3 regions of the Pseudohongiella sp. SYSU M77423 genome follow, and region 3 is predicted to be linked to each of the others. Evidence: predicted binding sites of a transcription regulator. Region 3 holds the regulator's gene; each other region holds the start of a gene.
The links. Region 3 encodes FliA, which starts transcription of late flagellar genes. Its sites were predicted from a motif close to CTAAAGTTTNNNNNNNNNNNGCCGNTAA; they were not measured.
Positions count from the first base shown of each region.

Region 1: QGM61_RS11935 (motility protein A) is a predicted target of FliA. The motif match lies at 3,350-3,377, and genes of this name have one in related genera.
Region 2: QGM61_RS13185 (methyl-accepting chemotaxis protein) is a predicted target of FliA. The motif match lies at 2,429-2,456, and genes of this name have one in related genera.

Region 1 covers NZ_JARYTH010000005.1:101,735-107,160, reverse strand. The annotation lists gene QGM61_RS11950 (5-(carboxyamino)imidazole ribonucleotide synthase) at 1-665, shown strand, start outside; gene QGM61_RS11945 (alpha/beta hydrolase) at 743-1,657, shown strand; gene QGM61_RS11940 (flagellar motor protein MotB) at 1,665-2,492, opposite strand; gene QGM61_RS11935 (motility protein A) at 2,511-3,317, opposite strand; gene QGM61_RS11930 (TonB-dependent receptor) at 3,497-5,426, shown strand, end outside.
Region 2 covers NZ_JARYTH010000006.1:14,400-19,825, reverse strand. The annotation lists gene QGM61_RS13190 (glycosyltransferase family 39 protein) at 1-624, shown strand, start outside; gene QGM61_RS13185 (methyl-accepting chemotaxis protein) at 628-2,364, opposite strand; gene QGM61_RS13180 (ExeA family protein) at 2,502-3,239, shown strand; gene cysE (serine O-acetyltransferase) at 3,307-4,086, shown strand; gene QGM61_RS13170 (PhoH family protein) at 4,096-5,426, opposite strand, start outside.
Region 3 covers NZ_JARYTH010000002.1:57,150-62,575, forward strand. The annotation lists gene flhA (flagellar biosynthesis protein FlhA) at 1-1,366, shown strand, start outside; gene flhF (flagellar biosynthesis protein FlhF) at 1,400-2,551, shown strand; gene QGM61_RS04070 (MinD/ParA family protein) at 2,580-3,392, shown strand; gene QGM61_RS04075 (RNA polymerase sigma factor FliA) at 3,396-4,118, shown strand; gene cheY (chemotaxis response regulator CheY) at 4,264-4,656, shown strand; gene QGM61_RS04085 (protein phosphatase CheZ) at 4,667-5,347, shown strand; gene QGM61_RS04090 (chemotaxis protein CheA) at 5,399-5,426, shown strand, end outside.

The DNA of each region.
Region 1 (5,426 bases), on a different contig from region 3:
AAACACGGACACTGGGTTACGATGGCAAGGGACAGCGCGTACTGCGTCAGCCCGAAGACCTGCAGGGGGCATTCGCGGCGCTGGGTTCCGTGCCCTGTATCCTGGAAACCTTTGTGCCGTTCAGTGGCGAAGTTTCTCTGGTTGCTGTTCGCGGACGCAATGGCGAAACCCGCGCCTACCCGCTGGTTCATAATACCCACACCGACGGTATCCTGCGCCTGTCCATCGCCAGTTCCGAGCATCCCTTGCAGGCTCAGGCTGAGGACTACGTGAATCGCGTGCTGGAGCATCTGGATTATGTCGGGGTTCTGGCATTTGAATTCTTCGAAATTGATGGCGGGCTAAAAGCCAATGAAATTGCGCCGCGCGTGCACAACAGTGGTCACTGGACTATTGAAGGGGCCGAGTGCAGTCAGTTCGAAAATCATCTGCGGGCGATTACCGGACTGCCTTTGGGTGATACCCGTAAAGTAGGCGAAAGTGCCATGATTAACTTCATAGGTGAAGTACCCGACGCCAGCGCGGTTCTTACCGAACAGTCATGCCACCTTCATCACTACAACAAGGCGTTTAAGGCCGGTCGCAAGGTCGGACACGCTACCCTTCGTTGCGACAGCATGGACCAGCTCCAGCAGGCCCTGCAACGCATGCAACAGATCGTTTGACACCAGTCGCCAGCTGAGCAAGCATTGAGACAGACGCGATGGCCCGGATGCGCCGGGCCGCGACAGGAGATGTCTGTATGTTGACCCGCAAGACCGTCAAACGTCGATCACTTCGATCACGCTTCATCAGCTGGTTTCTAAAGCGCAAATTCAAGCCCAAATTGATGGCCGACGATTTTGACCCGATACGCTTCCGCAAAACCGTTGAACGCGATATGGGGCAGGGTGGCCCAGCGGACGGTGTCAGCATTCGTGAAGTTGAACAGTCTGGCCTGAAGGGCGAGTGGCATGAGCCGGCTGATGCGGATCCGGCGCGATGCATCCTGTATTGCCATGGTGGCGGTTATCTGTTTGGTACAGCTGCCTCCTACCGTCCATTCACCACGCGACTCGCCAAACAGTCCGGTGCCAGGGTGTTTTCCCTCGACTATCGTCGTGCTCCGGAGGCGCCTTTTCCAGCGGCCGCGGATGATGCCATGGCTGCCTGGCATTACCTGTTGGAGACGTTTCAGCCAGAGCAGATTTATCTGGCGGGCGATTCTGCGGGTGGTGGACTGGTACTGTCACTGCTGCACCAGATCCAGCAGGCTGGTCTTGCCATGCCCGCGAAAGCTGTAGTGTTGTCCCCTTATGCTGATTTGAGGTGCACGGGAACGTCGCTGGACAGCAATGATCGCAGTTGTGCCATGTTCAGTGGCGACGCGATTCGTCGTGCTGCGGCGGGGTACCTAAATGGCGCTGATCCCAAAGATCCCCGAGCTTCACCGCTGTATGCGGACTATACTGGGTTTCCGCCACTGCGAATTTATCTGAGTGACACAGAAGTGCTGCGCGATGACGGTATCAGGGTTGCGGAGCGAGCCGCGGATGCTGGCGTCAGCGTCGAAGTGCATACCTGGCGCGGCCAGCCTCATGTCTGGCCACTGTTTGTTCCAGTAATGCCCGAGGCAAACACCACGCTTCAGGAGATGGCTGATTTCTGCCGGACCTGATTTTTGCTCAGGGTTCGCGTAGCACCAGTTCGACACGACGATTGCCAGCCCGACCCTCTGCGCTAGCATTGCTCTGCAGGGGTTGAGTGTCAGCGTAACCAATAGCGCGCATTCGTGATGGGTCGATGCCATCACTTTCCAGAAAACGCAGTACAGAGATTGCGCGTGCGCTGGACAGCTCCCAGTTGGAGGGGAAGCGGGGAGTGCTGATCGGTATATTGTCGGTGTGGCCCTCTACCGAGATGTTGCCACTGAATGCTTCAAGTACTTCAGTCAATTGGCTGATCAGAATCATGCCCTCGTAACGCAGCTCTGCCTCGCCGCTGTCGAACAACAGGTTGTCGGCGATACGCAGGGTCAGTCCTTCTGTGCCAGGCGTCGCGTCGACGCCCTGCAGCGACAGGGCATTGAGGCTGTCCTCAAGATCACCATAGCGTTCATCGTAGTCTTCTGTGCTCTGCTCGTTGGTGCCGGTGGCGTCAGCATCGGGATTGGTTTCGCCAGAGTTGCCGGCAATTATGGCGTTGTACTCGGGTAAAACACCAATCCCTCCCGTCAAGATGCCGTCACTGGCCGCCTGGACGCTGGTAATCTGATTGGAGTTGGTAGACGTGCTGCCAGTCACCTGTCCGTCGGCGCCGGGTGCTCCCGAGGTGACCAGGGTCTGCAGGACGGGCTCCTCTTCGGTTTTTGGTTCAGACATTGCCAGCAACAGCACAAAAAAGGCGATCAGCAACGTCAACACGTCCAGGTAGCTGAGCATCCAGGAGTTGTCCTGCTCGGGTGGTGCCCCGTCGTCGCCAACCTGGTCGACGGAATATCGACTCATTTCCATAACACAGTTCCAGTGCCGTCAGGCGTCCGCCCGACGCTTCATGGGTGGCATGCCTTTGTCGCGAATTTCGTCTTCATAAGTTGCTGCAAACCCTTTCAGCGTATCTTCGATGAAAGACGGCGGGCGGCGCTTGCTCATCATGGCGACGCCTTCAAGCACCATGTTCATGGCAATCAGGCGTTCTTCTGTGCGGCGCTCCAGCTTGACGGCAATCGGCTGAAAAAACACGTTGCCCAGCAAAATACCGTAAAAGGTGGTCAGCAGCGCAACCGCCATCTGCGGGCCGATCATATCCAGGCTGCCTGAATCCATCACCGCTAGCATATTCACCAGCCCTACCAACGTGCCTATCATGCCGAAGGCGGCAGCGTAGGTGGACATGGTTCGGAAGATATGCGCTTCGGCTTTCTCTCTCGCCTTCACGCGGGCGATCCGCCAGCGCATGGTATCGATGATTTCCTGCTCGTCAGTATTGGCTATCACTAGCTGTATGCCATTGCGCAGGAAGGGGTTTTTTATCTTGACCAGCGCATCGTCGACATCCTTGATATTGCCCTGAAACCACAGGCGCGATACTTGCACCATCTCTTTGATGTCGTCACGTGTATAGGTGTTTTCGCGCCGGAACACCAGGCCGACCAGTTTGAATACCCGCAACACCTCTTTCATGGGGTAGCTGATGAATGTCGCCGCCATTGTGCCGGTGATCACGATGGCCAGCCCTGGCAGGTTCAAAAAGCTGGTCTCCGACTCAGCAGAGAAGAACAATACGCTGGTCAGCAGCGCAACGCTGGACAGCATGCCGATGATGGTAGACGGATTCATAACAGGCTCTGGATTACGGGTTAACTCCTTAAGGATCGGCCGGCGACGGTCAATCTTTAGCGCCAGATCTGCATGTCATTGAACCGTCATGGAAGTTACATCAATTGGTCACCAAAGCTTCATAGCATGGTCGCGAAAAATAAAACCGACAAATTCCCACATGCTTCTGGAGTTTTTTGATGAGCAATTCTCACGCATTCACATACCGCAAGCTTTTGATTGCCATGCTGGCTGTGAGCGGCGCAAGCGGCGCCAACGCACAGTCATCGGGCGAAATGGAAGAGATCCTGGTATTCGGCCAGCGCGCCGCCCAGAACAAAGCGCTGGACGAGTACCGTCGCGCCAACTCGATCACCAACTATATCGCAGCCGATGACATGGGGCAGTTCGTGGACCAGAACGTCGCCGAATCCCTGCAGCGTCTGCCTGGTATCTCCATTACCCGTGACCAGGGCGAAGGTCGTTTTGTCAGCGTGCGTGGTATTGATGCGGGGCTGAGCACGGTTACCATCAATGGTGTGCGTATCGGCACGCCGGAAGATGGATCACGTGCTGTGCCGCTGGATGTGATTCCCACTGGCTCAGTTGATCTGCTGGAAGTCACCAAGGTACCAACTCCGGATATGCCAGGTGATGCCATTGGTGGCGCCGTCAATGTGCGCTCTGCGTCAGCATTCGACCGCGATGAAAGGCAGGTCAGCTACCGCGTACAGGGTACGTATAATGAACTCAGTGGCGAGACCAGTCCCAAAGGGCAACTGGATTTCAGCGACGTGTTCAGCGCCTTTGGTGGAACCGAAAACCTCGGAGTGACCTTTGGCGTCAACTACACTGAGCGCAGCATGGAGTCGGACAACATTGAGCCGCTCTACGATTTTATGGACTTCAACGGTGAAGATGTATTTACGCTGCTTGAGGTCAATGAGCGCAAGTATGCTCTGACACGTGAACGTATCGGCATGAACCTGAATCTGGAGTATCAGGCCAATGACCAGACACGCCTGTACGCCAACACGGTATACAGCGAATTTACAGACGCCGAAAGCCGTCAGCGTAACGTATTCGTGTTCGAGGACGGCACCATTACCTCCTATGACGGTACAAACGTCACCTATGCGGATCTGCCGGAAGACAGCTTCCGCCGCCGTATCCGCTTCCGCACCAAAGAGCAGGATACGCTGGCCTTTAACGTGGGCGCTGAACACGCTTTGCGTGCCTGGACACTCGACTACAATGTTGGTATCTCAACCACCAAAGAGCGTGTACTGGACGAAAAGGAGGGCCGTTTCGAAAAAACCGGCAACGAACTGGACGCCAACGTTGTAATCGGTCAGGGCATCGCACGTTATACATTCCTGGAAAACGGTTCGCCGGCCGTGGGTTATCTGGACAATGCAATCTATGAGATTGACCGCGTGGTGATTGAGCCCATCCTGGTGGATGACGACGAAGTCAACTTCCAGCTCAACATGGAAGTGCCCTATGCCTTTGGTATGGAGTCGCTGACATTAAAAGCAGGCCTGGATGGGCGCTATAAAGACAAAACCACCGACATTAGCGAAATCGAAGAACGAATCACACCTGATGTCATGCTGTCGCAGTTTACCAGCGCAGCTCCGTCATACGGCCTGGGTAATCTGGGCCAGGGTATTGATGCCCGCGGATTCATGAATTACTACAACCAGAACCGCAACCAATTTGCTGTTCGTCCTCAGGATCGGGATGAAACTCTGGTATTGAATACCGTCAACGATTTTGACGCTGAGGAAGATGTGACAGCCGCCTATCTGATGGGCACCTGGGCGCTGGACCGGCTGCAGGTCATCGCGGGCGCGCGTGTTGAGCGCACCAGCTACAGTGCCGACGGCAATCAACTGGTGTTTGATGAAAATGAAAACCTCAGCGTCAATGCCCGCTCGGTCTCATCGGACTACAGCAATTTGCTGCCGGGTCTGCACCTGCGTTATGAGCCGCTGGACAATCTGGTGGTTCGTGCGGCGTGGAGCAACACCATTGCACGGCCCAATTTCAATGATATCTCGCCACGTTCACAGATCAATCGTGAATCACTGGAGATCGACATGGGCAACCCGGATCTGGATCCGTATG
Region 2 (5,426 bases), on a different contig from region 3:
GAGGATAAAACCGTTCGCGATGGTCGCTACACACAATATGCAATCTGGCAGTTGGATACCCAGGGGCTCTTGGCGCGTCACACGGGCCGGTCGGCAGTGCTGGTCACTGAAGACAGCACTCTGGATATCAACGAGAAAACAGCAGTCATGACACGTGCCTGCCAGACCCTGGGCAGTCTGGTATTTATTGACCAGCTTTCTCTGTATCAGGGAGACAAACGCTTCAGCTATTACTATGTCCCGTCACTTGGGTCAGACAAAGACGCCGGCCAGCCCTGCCCGCTGCCGACAAGTGTGTGGCTTGATAGCCCTGCTGCGAATGCGACCCTCAGTGGCACCGTAACCGTCTCGGGCTGGGCCGTGGCGCCGGGTTACGGCGTTGAGCTTGTCAATGTTCTGCTGAACCGTGAAATAGCAGCACAGACTGAAAGACAGATATCACGCGAGGATGTTGTGGAGATCGCCGATGGCGGCAGTGACCCGCAGGCCCCCCTGCTGGGTTTCAGCGTAGAACTGGATACCAGGGAGTTTGCGAACGGGCAATATGAGCTGGCGGTGGAAACCGTATCCGGCATCGGGCAGCGTGAGCTGGCTGCCATACGCCGGATACGGATCGAGAATTGACGATTAACCCAGTTTGAACTGACTGACCAGGTTGTCCAGCGACGCCAGCAACTGGTTGATCTCCGAGTTGTAACGCTTGCACTGCAGGTAGTCTTCGGTGTTGGCGCGGCCGTCACCTGCAATCTTGACACTGCTTTTGGCAATGCCATCGGTTACTTCAGACTGCTGCTTGACGGCATTGGCAATATCCTGACTGCGGTCGGTAATCAGCGCCACTGAAGACAATACTGACTGCAGCAGCTCATTCGCAGAGTTTGCCGTGCCCACACACTCTTTTGACAGACTGACACCGCCATCCATTGCTGTGACGATCTGAGCCGTGTTGTCCTGCAGGTTTTGAATGATGGTGTTAATTTCGTGCGTGGAAGATTGAGTTTTCTGCGCCAGGCTGCGGACTTCGTCAGCTACCACCGCGAAACCACGACCCTGTTCACCGGCACGTGCTGCCTCAATCGCGGCATTCAGCGCCAGCAGGTTGGTCTGCTCGGCAATACCCTGTATCACCTCAAGAACTGAATGCACTTTTTCGTTGTGATCGCGCATATCATGTACCTGCTGCTGAATCTGCGCCAGGGAGCCTGCCAGCTGCTCAACAGAGGAGCGGGTCTTGGACACAACCTGAGTTGCCTTCTGTGTTGCACCGTTGGCTTCGCTTGCCGCGCTTACACTTGCCTGGGCGCCGTCCGCCACATCCGCGAGCGAAGATGACAACTCAGTGGTCGAGGATGCCAGCAGTTCAGTCTCCTCCAGCTGGGCCGCAGAACGTCCAGCAGTACGCTCGATCATGTCAGAGAACTGGGCAGACTTGCCACTTACCTCGGCGCTGGTCGACAGAACCTGTCCGATGATCCCCGCCAGCTTGCTGACGAAGGTGTTAAAGCTGGCGCCCAGCTCTGAAATCTCGTCTCTGCCGTCATCGGCAAGACGCTGGCTCAGGTCGCCAGAACCCTGGGCGATATCCTGCATGTAGCTCTTGGCCTTGACCAGCGGTGAAGTAATGGAAATTGACAGGTAGTATGCCGCCGCGATCAGAATGACCAGAATCACTATGACCATCATGGCTGCAGTGACCACCCACTCCATGAACATCGCATTGACGTCCTCTTCAAACAGGCCATGGATGACCACCCAGCCCCAGGGCTCGAAAAGCTCTGAGTAGACTGTTTTTACTTCCGCCAGCGGGTGTGCGAGAGGATCATCGGTGTAGGTCAGGAACCTGCGGCCAAACTCTGGCTCAGGGTAATACAGGTATTCAGCGAAACCAGTGTAGCTGTCCCCCGTGAAACTATGAATGATTTCTGTCATTGTCGGGGTTGGTTCGCGATAGCCGAGTTCGAGCATGCGCTGTTCAGGCGTGGTTGCCGTCGACGCCAGGTTTGCACGCACCTGAGCCTCTGTGTCGAGGGCAGCATCGACATTACGCAGTGGGTGGGCCAGAATAACGCCCAGCTCGTGGTAGAGCAGCAAATAATTGCGCTCACTGACCATGGTATTGTTGATCAGGAAACGTCCCATGCGCTTGGCTTCGGTTTCGGTCATGACGCCTTGCGACACTTGCTGATTCAGGCCTTCCAGGGCATCAATGACCATCTGGACCTGATTAACACTACCTGTGCGTAGCTGTCCCATGAACTGCTCGCGCGCCTGCATGAGCATTGACACGCTCAAGCCGATAATCGAGAGAACGCTGATCAGGACGATAAGACCGATACGAGAGCGAATAGTGAATTTACTGAACATGAGAACTCCTGCCTTACTGAGCCTGGCCCGCTGACACGGGCACTAATGGTGTTATTATTGTCAGTTAACGGCATTTGGCTGCGAAACATTAGCGATATTTTAAGGACCAAAAACATGGCAGCCTTATCGGGCACATCATGAAACCGGTTACGCTGACTGAAACGGCAGAAGTCTTTGGTGACACGCCGGACGTGCGTCTGCTCTGGCAATCGGAGCAGATAAAAGCTATCTACGCGGACATTATCCAGGCACTCAATGAGCGCACCCCGCTGTTAAAGGTAATCGCTGACGCTGGCACCGGTAAAACACTGCTGTGCAGAAAGATGTTCTTCAGTCTGAAAGCGCATGCCAGCCGATATGACGTCGATCTGCTTCCCTATCCTGCCATTGAAGCCACGGAGCTGAAAATTCGCCTGGCCGGACTCAGCGACTCCCGCCACTCCGTGATCCTTATCGACGAAGCTCAGGCCGTTTCAAACGATGCACTGCTGGTAATCAGCAAACACCTGGCCAAAAATGACAACTTATCGCTGCTGATGTTTGGACAACCACTGTTGGAGGAAAGGCTGGCGACTGCCAAACTGGCCAGACTGAGCGAAATATTGCAAAAGTGTTATCATCTGCGGGCACTGACCCGAGAGGAAACAGAGCAATATATCCTGGCCCGCCTCGCGCTGGCGGGATTTACTCCTGAAGGCGAATGGTTAAGCACCAAAGTGATCGAAAGCATTTATTCACTCAGCCACGGAGTACCCAGGGTGATCAATACCCTGATGCGCCGCTCAGCGGCTATCGCTTCTCAGTCGGAGGCTGCTGGCATTGAGCTGGCTCACCTGCAGCAGGCAAGCAATACGCTCGAGCTGCAATACGTGTAAGATGCGCGGATCTGCTGAGCAAACACGCCACACATCCACCAATAGAGCAAAGTAAGCGGTTTTATCTATGTCTGATACGATCTGGAACGAATTACAGGCGGAGGCGCGTGAGCTGATCGCCAGGGAACCCTTGTTGGCCAGTTACGTCTATGCCTGCGTACTTAACCACAACAGCCTCAGCTCATCACTCAGCTACCTGCTCGCACACAAACTGGCAAATTATGTGATGTCCGCTGTCGCGATTCGGGAGCTGTTTGATCGTGCATTTGCGGACAACCCGCAGATAGTGGATTCCGCCGCAGTGGATATAAAAGCAGTATATGAGCGCGATGCCGCCACCAGTGCCTATTTGCCGGTCATTCTCTACCTGAAAGGCTATCAGTCAATACAGGTACACCGCGTTGCCCACCACCTGTGGAAAAGCGGCCGTAAAGACCTGGCACTGTATCTGCAAAGTCGCAACTCGGAAGTCTTCGGCGTGGATATCCACCCGGCCTGCATTATTGGCAAAGGCATCATGTTCGACCACGCGACTGGAATCGTGATCGGCGAAACAACCGTCATTGAAGATGATGTTTCCATCATGCAGTCGGTCACTCTGGGTGGCACTGGCAACGAAAAGGGTGATCGCCATCCAAAGATACGATCTGGTGTACTGATTTCGGCAGGCGCAAAAGTGCTTGGTAATATTGAAATCGGACGCAGCGCCAAGGTCGGCGCTGGCAGTGTTGTTCTAAAGGATGTTCCGCCGCATACAACAGTTGTTGGTGTACCTGCACATCACATCGGCAAACCCTGTCCCGACAACCCGTCTCATACCATGAACCAGCTTGTTGAAAGCGAGTAGCGTCGGGTCTTACAGATACTCTTCCGCATAGGCTGCGAGTGCCGACCTGGGCACTCCCTGCAGCTGCAGGTTGCCGCCGTGTGCAAAATGCTTGAACCGTTCAGTCAGATAGGTCAACCCCGAACTGATGGGCGTCAAGTAAGGTGTATCGATCTGCGCCAGATTGCCCAGACAGATCACTTTGGAGCCATTGCCCGCCCGCGTTACAATCGTCTTTATCTGGTGAGGTGTAAGGTTTTGAGATTCATCAATCAGGATAAGACTGTGCTGAAAACTACGACCACGAATGTAGTTCAATGACTTGAACTGCAGAGGAACTCGCGACAGGACATAGTCGATACTGCCCGCACTATTCTCATCGTCCATGTGCAGGGCCTCCAGGTTATCCGTAATTGCGCCCAGCCATGGCTCCATTTTTTCTGCTTCGGTGCCAGGCAAAAACCCGATATCCTCATCCAGTCCCTGCGTGCTGCGAGTTGCAATGATGCGTCGATACAGCTTGTCGGTCAGCGTCATTTCGATAGCCGCTGCCAGCGCAAGAATTGTTTTGCCGGAACCGGCCGAGCCCGTCATGTTGACCAGATGCACATCCGGATCGAGCAACAGGTTCAATGCCATGGCCTGGTAAATATCTCTGGGTTTCAGGCCCCAGGTTTCCTGTGACATCAACCGTTCGCGATCCAGATGCTGCAGGACTATTTGGGTGTCTGTGAGAGCCACGACCCGTGCAACGAATCCGGCGTCATCCAGGAAAAACTGGTTGGGAAACACATCATGATTGATGCTACTGCGCGGAATACGATGGAAGGTCTGTCCACTGTGAGTCTGTTCAGTTTCAACATCGCCAATCTGGGACCAGAACCCCGCACCGAATTCCAGGTAACCCTTGTAGAGCTCGTTGATGTCAGTGACCAGATGATCAGTATGGTAGTCTTCCGCATCGATGCCGCAGGCCCTAGCCTTCAGCCGCATATTGATATCTTTGGTTACCAGCACCACGCTGCGCTTTGGATGCAGATGCTTGAGCAGCGCGACCGCATTGAGAATTTTATTGTCGTTAAGGTGGGGCGGCAGTATCTGCTGATCGATTGGTGTTTCGCCGGTCAGAACCGACATCATGCCGCTGGGTTCACTCTGTTTACCACCACGCTGGATGGGGACTCCCTTCTCCACAGCCTTAGGTGCAGCGTCGCCCAGGATACGGTCAATCTCGCGAATGGCCTGCCGACTGTCGGCGGCCACAGCACCGCGACCACTTTTCAGATTATCCAGTTCTTCCAGGACGGTCATGGGTATGACCACATGGTGCTCGTCGAAATTCCAGACAGCGGTGGGATCGT
Region 3 (5,426 bases):
ACTGGTGCTGTCCACCGCAGCTGCCATCATGGTAACCCGCAACAACAACTCCGAAATGATGGGCGCCCAGGTCGTCGGGCAGATGTTCGCGACACCGCGCGCGCTGGGTATTGCCGCTGCCATTCTGTTTGTCATGGGTATCGTGCCGGGCATGCCGCATTTTGCCTTCCTGTCGCTGGCCCTGGCGGCCGCCTGTGGTGCAGTGTTTATCTATATGAAAGGTCAGCGCGCGCTGCAGCCGACCGCGGAACAGAAGGCCGTCGAGAAAGCCGATCAGGAGAAGAAGCAGGCACAGGCCGCGGAACCCCAGGAGCTTGGCTGGGGCGATGTCACGCCTGTGGATATAGTAGGTCTGGAAGTGGGTTATCGCCTGATTCCCATGGTCGATAAAAGCCAGGGCGGACAATTGCTCGCCCGCATCAAGGGAATTCGCAAAAAGCTGTCGCAGGAGCTGGGTTTCCTGGTGCCGTCTGTGCATATTCGCGACAACCTGGATCTGCAGCCGAACGAATATCGTATCAACCTGATGGGCGTCAATATCGGCGGCGCTGACATCTATCCGGAGCGGGAAATGGCCATCAATCCGGGACAGGTCTACGGACAGGCCCAGGGTATCAATGCCAAAGATCCCGCATTTGGACTGGACGCCATCTGGATCGAACCATCCCAGCGTGAACAGGTGCAGGGGCTGGGCTACACCGTGGTTGACGCCAGCACGGTTATCGCTACCCACATGAATACCCTGTTGCAGAAGCACGCCCACGAACTGCTGGGCCATGACGAGGTTCATGAGCTGCTGTCCATTCTGGGCAAATCGTCCAAAAAACTGGCTGAAGAACTGCCCAGTCTGATCAATCCCAATATTCTGCGCCGGGTGCTGCAGAACCTGTTGCAGGAAGATATTCCTGTCAAGGACATGCGCACCATCGGCGAGGCGCTGGCTGTGACCGCTTCCCGAACGCAGGATCCGACCGCTTTGACGGCAGCTGTCCGGGTTTCTCTGGCGCGTGTGATCGTCCAGGGTATTTATGGAAACCGTTCGGAATTGCCGGTTATTACGCTGGATCCTTCGCTGGAACAGATATTGCTTAAAGCAGTACAGCAGGCGATGCAGCATGGTGACGGATCGGCGGAAGAGAACGTGGTTATTGAGCCTGGCATCGCAGAAAGGCTGCAGCAGTCACTGATTCAGGCTGCGCAGCGGCAGGAAATTGCCGGCAATCCTGCCGTTCTGCTGGTTGCCGCGCCGCTGCGTCCGACGCTGAGTCGATTCGTGAGATTTACCACGTCAGGGGTACGGGTGTTGTCCTATCAGGAAATTCCGGACAACAAGCAAATCACCATTGTCGCCACACTGGGACAATGACAGAAACAACATTGAGATCGAAGAGGGCAGAGCATGCAGCTTAAGAAATTCGTGGCCAAAGATATGCGCAAAGCACTGATGGACGTGCGCCAGGCATTTGGTGAAGATGCGGCTATTCTGTCAACCCGCAGCGTTGAGGGCGGTGTTGAGGTGGTGGCCACGCCTGCGCCGGCCTCGCCTGACAAAGCGGCGGAGTTTAATGCTGCCAATGAGCCTTCGGTCAGCAAAGCGGAATTTGGCGCCATGCGCTCTGAACTGAACAGCATTCGCAGCCTGCTGCAGCAGCGCCTGAATGGACTGGCCTGGGATCAGTTTGCCCGCCAGACACCAGCTCAGGCTGCGATCTGGGAGCGACTTGTGGCGATGGGCCTGCCCGGCAATATCAATCAGCGGCTGCTGGATCTGGCAGGCCAGGCCCGCACGCTGGATCAACTCTGGCGCCAGACCTTATCGGCGCTGGTCAAAATGACGCCGGTACACAGTGCCGATCCTGTCAGCACCGGCGGCATTTTTGCCTTCCTGGGTCCGACCGGCGCTGGTAAAACGACCACCATCGCCAAACTTGCCACCAGGTTTGTGCTGGCGAATGGTCCGGAAGAGGTTGCGCTGGTTACCACGGACAGCTTCCGACTGGCTGCCCACGAGCAACTGCGCACGCTGGGTCGCATACTTGGCGTAACGGTACGGATTGTTGATAATCAGCATTCACTGGGCGATACGCTGCAGAGTCTGGCCCACAAGCGTCTGGTTTTGATCGATACAGCAGGTCTGCCATCGCGGCATCCGGAGCAGCAGCGACAATTGTCTGAGCTGGCTGACCAGCCACAGGTTCAAAACTGGGTGGTACTGCCTTGCACGGCTCAGGGCCAGGTGCTGCAGGCGGCGTGGAAAACCTGTTCGACGGCAGGCGTGTCAGGGTGTATTCTGACACACTTGGATGAAGCCTGTGTGATGGGCGAGGCGTTGGCGCTGTGTATTGATCGCGCCGTGCCAGTAGTATACGAAACATTTGGCCAGGCCATCCCCGATGACCTGGCTGTGGCGACTGCGCAGGCGCTCGTCAAACGGGCGGTGGCACTGGGTCGGGCTCAGGCCGCGACGCCCGTGGATCGCGCACGCGTCATGAACAATTTTGGCAGCCAGCCGCCGAGCAGAGCGGCCGCAGCAAAACGTGCCGCGATTTAGGGGCACGGGCTGATCAGGTAGGAGATTTATAGGGATGCATCCCATACAGGTACTGGCAGTAACCGGCGGCAAGGGCGGTGTCGGAAAAACCAGTATTTCGGTGAATTTAAGTCTGGCAATGGCCCAGGCTGGCAGACGTGTGGTTTTGATGGATGCCGACCTGGGACTGGCGAACGTTGACATCCTGATGGGCGTCAAGGCCGACAAGACCATTGCCGAGGTCATGGCGGGAGTCTGTGATCTGCGCGATGTCATGATCGAGACGCAGGGCATCAAGATCATTCCGGCATCATCTGGTGTACAGACGCTGGTCAATATGGGCGCCAATCAGCATGCGGGCATCATTCATGCCTTCAGCGATCTGTCCGATGAGCTTGATGTACTGGTCATCGACACGGCGGCTGGCATCTCTGACTCCGTGGTCAGTTTTGTGCGCGCGGCGCAGGAAGTGCTGGTTGTTGTGTGCGATGAGCCCTCGTCGATGACGGACGCTTACGCACTGGTCAAGTTGCTGAACCGTGATTGCCAGTTGCGCGATTTCCGGATTCTGGCGAATATGACAAGATCGCCACAGGAAGGTCGCAACCTGTTCAATCGGTTTGCGGCAGTTACCAGCAAGTTTCTGGATGTTAATCTGCGGTATGCCGGTGACATCCCCTTTGATGAGACAGTACGCAAGGCCGTGCAGCGACAGAAGCCAGTGCTTTTGAGCTATCCGGGCGGCAGAGCGGCTGATGGATACCGACGTCTGGCGTCGGAAGTGCTGGGTTGGCCGGTGCGAACTGAGGCAACTGGTCAGTTGGAATTTTTTGTGGAACGACTTGTACAGGGCATGGCCTGAGATATGGGTGCAACACTTTATCAGGACGTTCAAGTAGCCGGGGCAGACGACCTGGTCATACAGCATGCGCCGCTGGTGAAGCGGATTGCGCACCATCTGTTGATGCGTATGCCATCCAGCGTGCAGCTCGACGATCTGATCCAGTCAGGCATGATTGGCCTGCTGGAAGCTGCCCGTAAGTATGATGTCAGCAAGGGAGCCAGTTTTGAAACCTATGCAGGCATTCGAATTCGCGGTGCCATGCTGGACGAAATCAGGCGCGGCGACTGGGCACCGCGGTCTGTACACCGCAAGAACCGGCAGGTAGCCGAAGCCGTCAAGGCCATTGAGGCGCGCACCGGCACTGACGCCAAAGATCATGAGATTGCTGCCGAAATGGGTGTCGATCTCGATACCTACTACACCATTCTACAGGATGCCAGTGGCAGCCGCCTGTTCAGCTTTGATGATCTGACGCAGGGTGGTGATGATTCCTCGATCGAAGTAGCCTCGGGTGAAGTATCCGGTCCCTCGGAAGAGCTGCAGGAGGATAACTTCCGTGAGCATCTGTCCGAAGCCATAGATGGGCTGCCCGAGCGCGAAAAGCTGGTCCTTGCCCTGTATTATGACGAAGAACTGAATCTCAAGGAGATTGGCGAGGTTCTGGGTGTCAGCGAATCCAGGGTCAGCCAGATCCATTCCCAGGCCGCCCTGCGGCTTCGTTCGCGTCTTCAGGAATGGCGTTGAGCCCCTTCCGTCCGCTAAAATTGCATTAATTGCACTTATTTAGCAGTTCGCTCTAAATTTTTTCACTTTCCAAGCGATAACATTGCCAGGGGAAACCATATTGTTCAGGTTGCCCCCGGACAGATTTCATGACCTGGAGGCGGTTTTGGACAAAAACATGAAGATTCTCATTGTTGATGACTTCTCAACAATGCGTCGAATTATCAAAAACCTGTTGCGGGATCTTGGTTTTACCAATACAGCCGAAGCTGATGACGGCAACTCCGCCCTGCCCATGTTGGAAAACGGAAGTTTTGACTTCCTGATTACCGACTGGAACATGCCAGGCATGACCGGAATCGATCTGCTGAAGGCTGTGCGGGCCAGCGAGAAGCTGCGCGGACTGCCTGTGCTGATGGTAACCGCGGAGGCCAAACGGGATCAGATCATTGCGGCTGCGCAGGCAGGGGTCAATGGCTACGTAGTTAAACCTTTTACGGCTGCTGCGCTGGAGGAGAAGATCGAAAAGATCTTTGAGCGCATTGAAGCCACCAGCTGAGGGACCGTCAATGGCTGAGATAGACCAGGAACGCTACGAGTTGCTCTATCGTGAAGTGGGGCGCCTGACCCGGGCCCTGCACAACGCCATCCGCGACTTTCACGTTGGCATTAACGTGACAGGCAGCGCCGAGGTTGAACACGAACTGTCTGAGATGGCGGACGCCCGAAGCCGGCTTAACTACGTTATCAAGATGACAGAAGAAGCCGCCAACAAGACCATGGATCGGGTGGATGACTCGATCCCGATTATTCAGAGCATGGTGGAGCAGAGCAATGAGGTTGGTGATCGCTGGGCTCAGTACGTCGCCTCTCGCTCTTGCTCCGATGATGAGAAAAAGCTTTTTGAAGACGTGAGTGGCCTGCTGTCACGCGTCAATTCGGAAGGCAGTGGCCTGCACGGCAACCTGACCGACATTTTGATGGCACAGGGATTTCAGGATCTTAGCGGTCAGGTGATCAAGCGCGTCATCGGTCTGGTCAGTGATGTGGAAAAAAGCCTGGTTAATCTGGTCAAGCTGGCCAGCAGTGTTGAAGAAGTAGCCGGGATTGAACGAGTGGTGCAAGTTAACGATCCGAAAGAGGATGCTGAACGGCGCCTGCGTGCTGAAGGCCCGCAGACAAAAACCAGTCAGGATGTTGTTTCGGGTCAGGATGATGTAGACGATCTGTTATCCAGCCTGGGTTTTTGACTAACGCAACAGCGGGCAGCTGATAACGCTCAGGTAGAAAAGGTGGACAACATGAGTTTTTTTGACGACGAAGAGATTC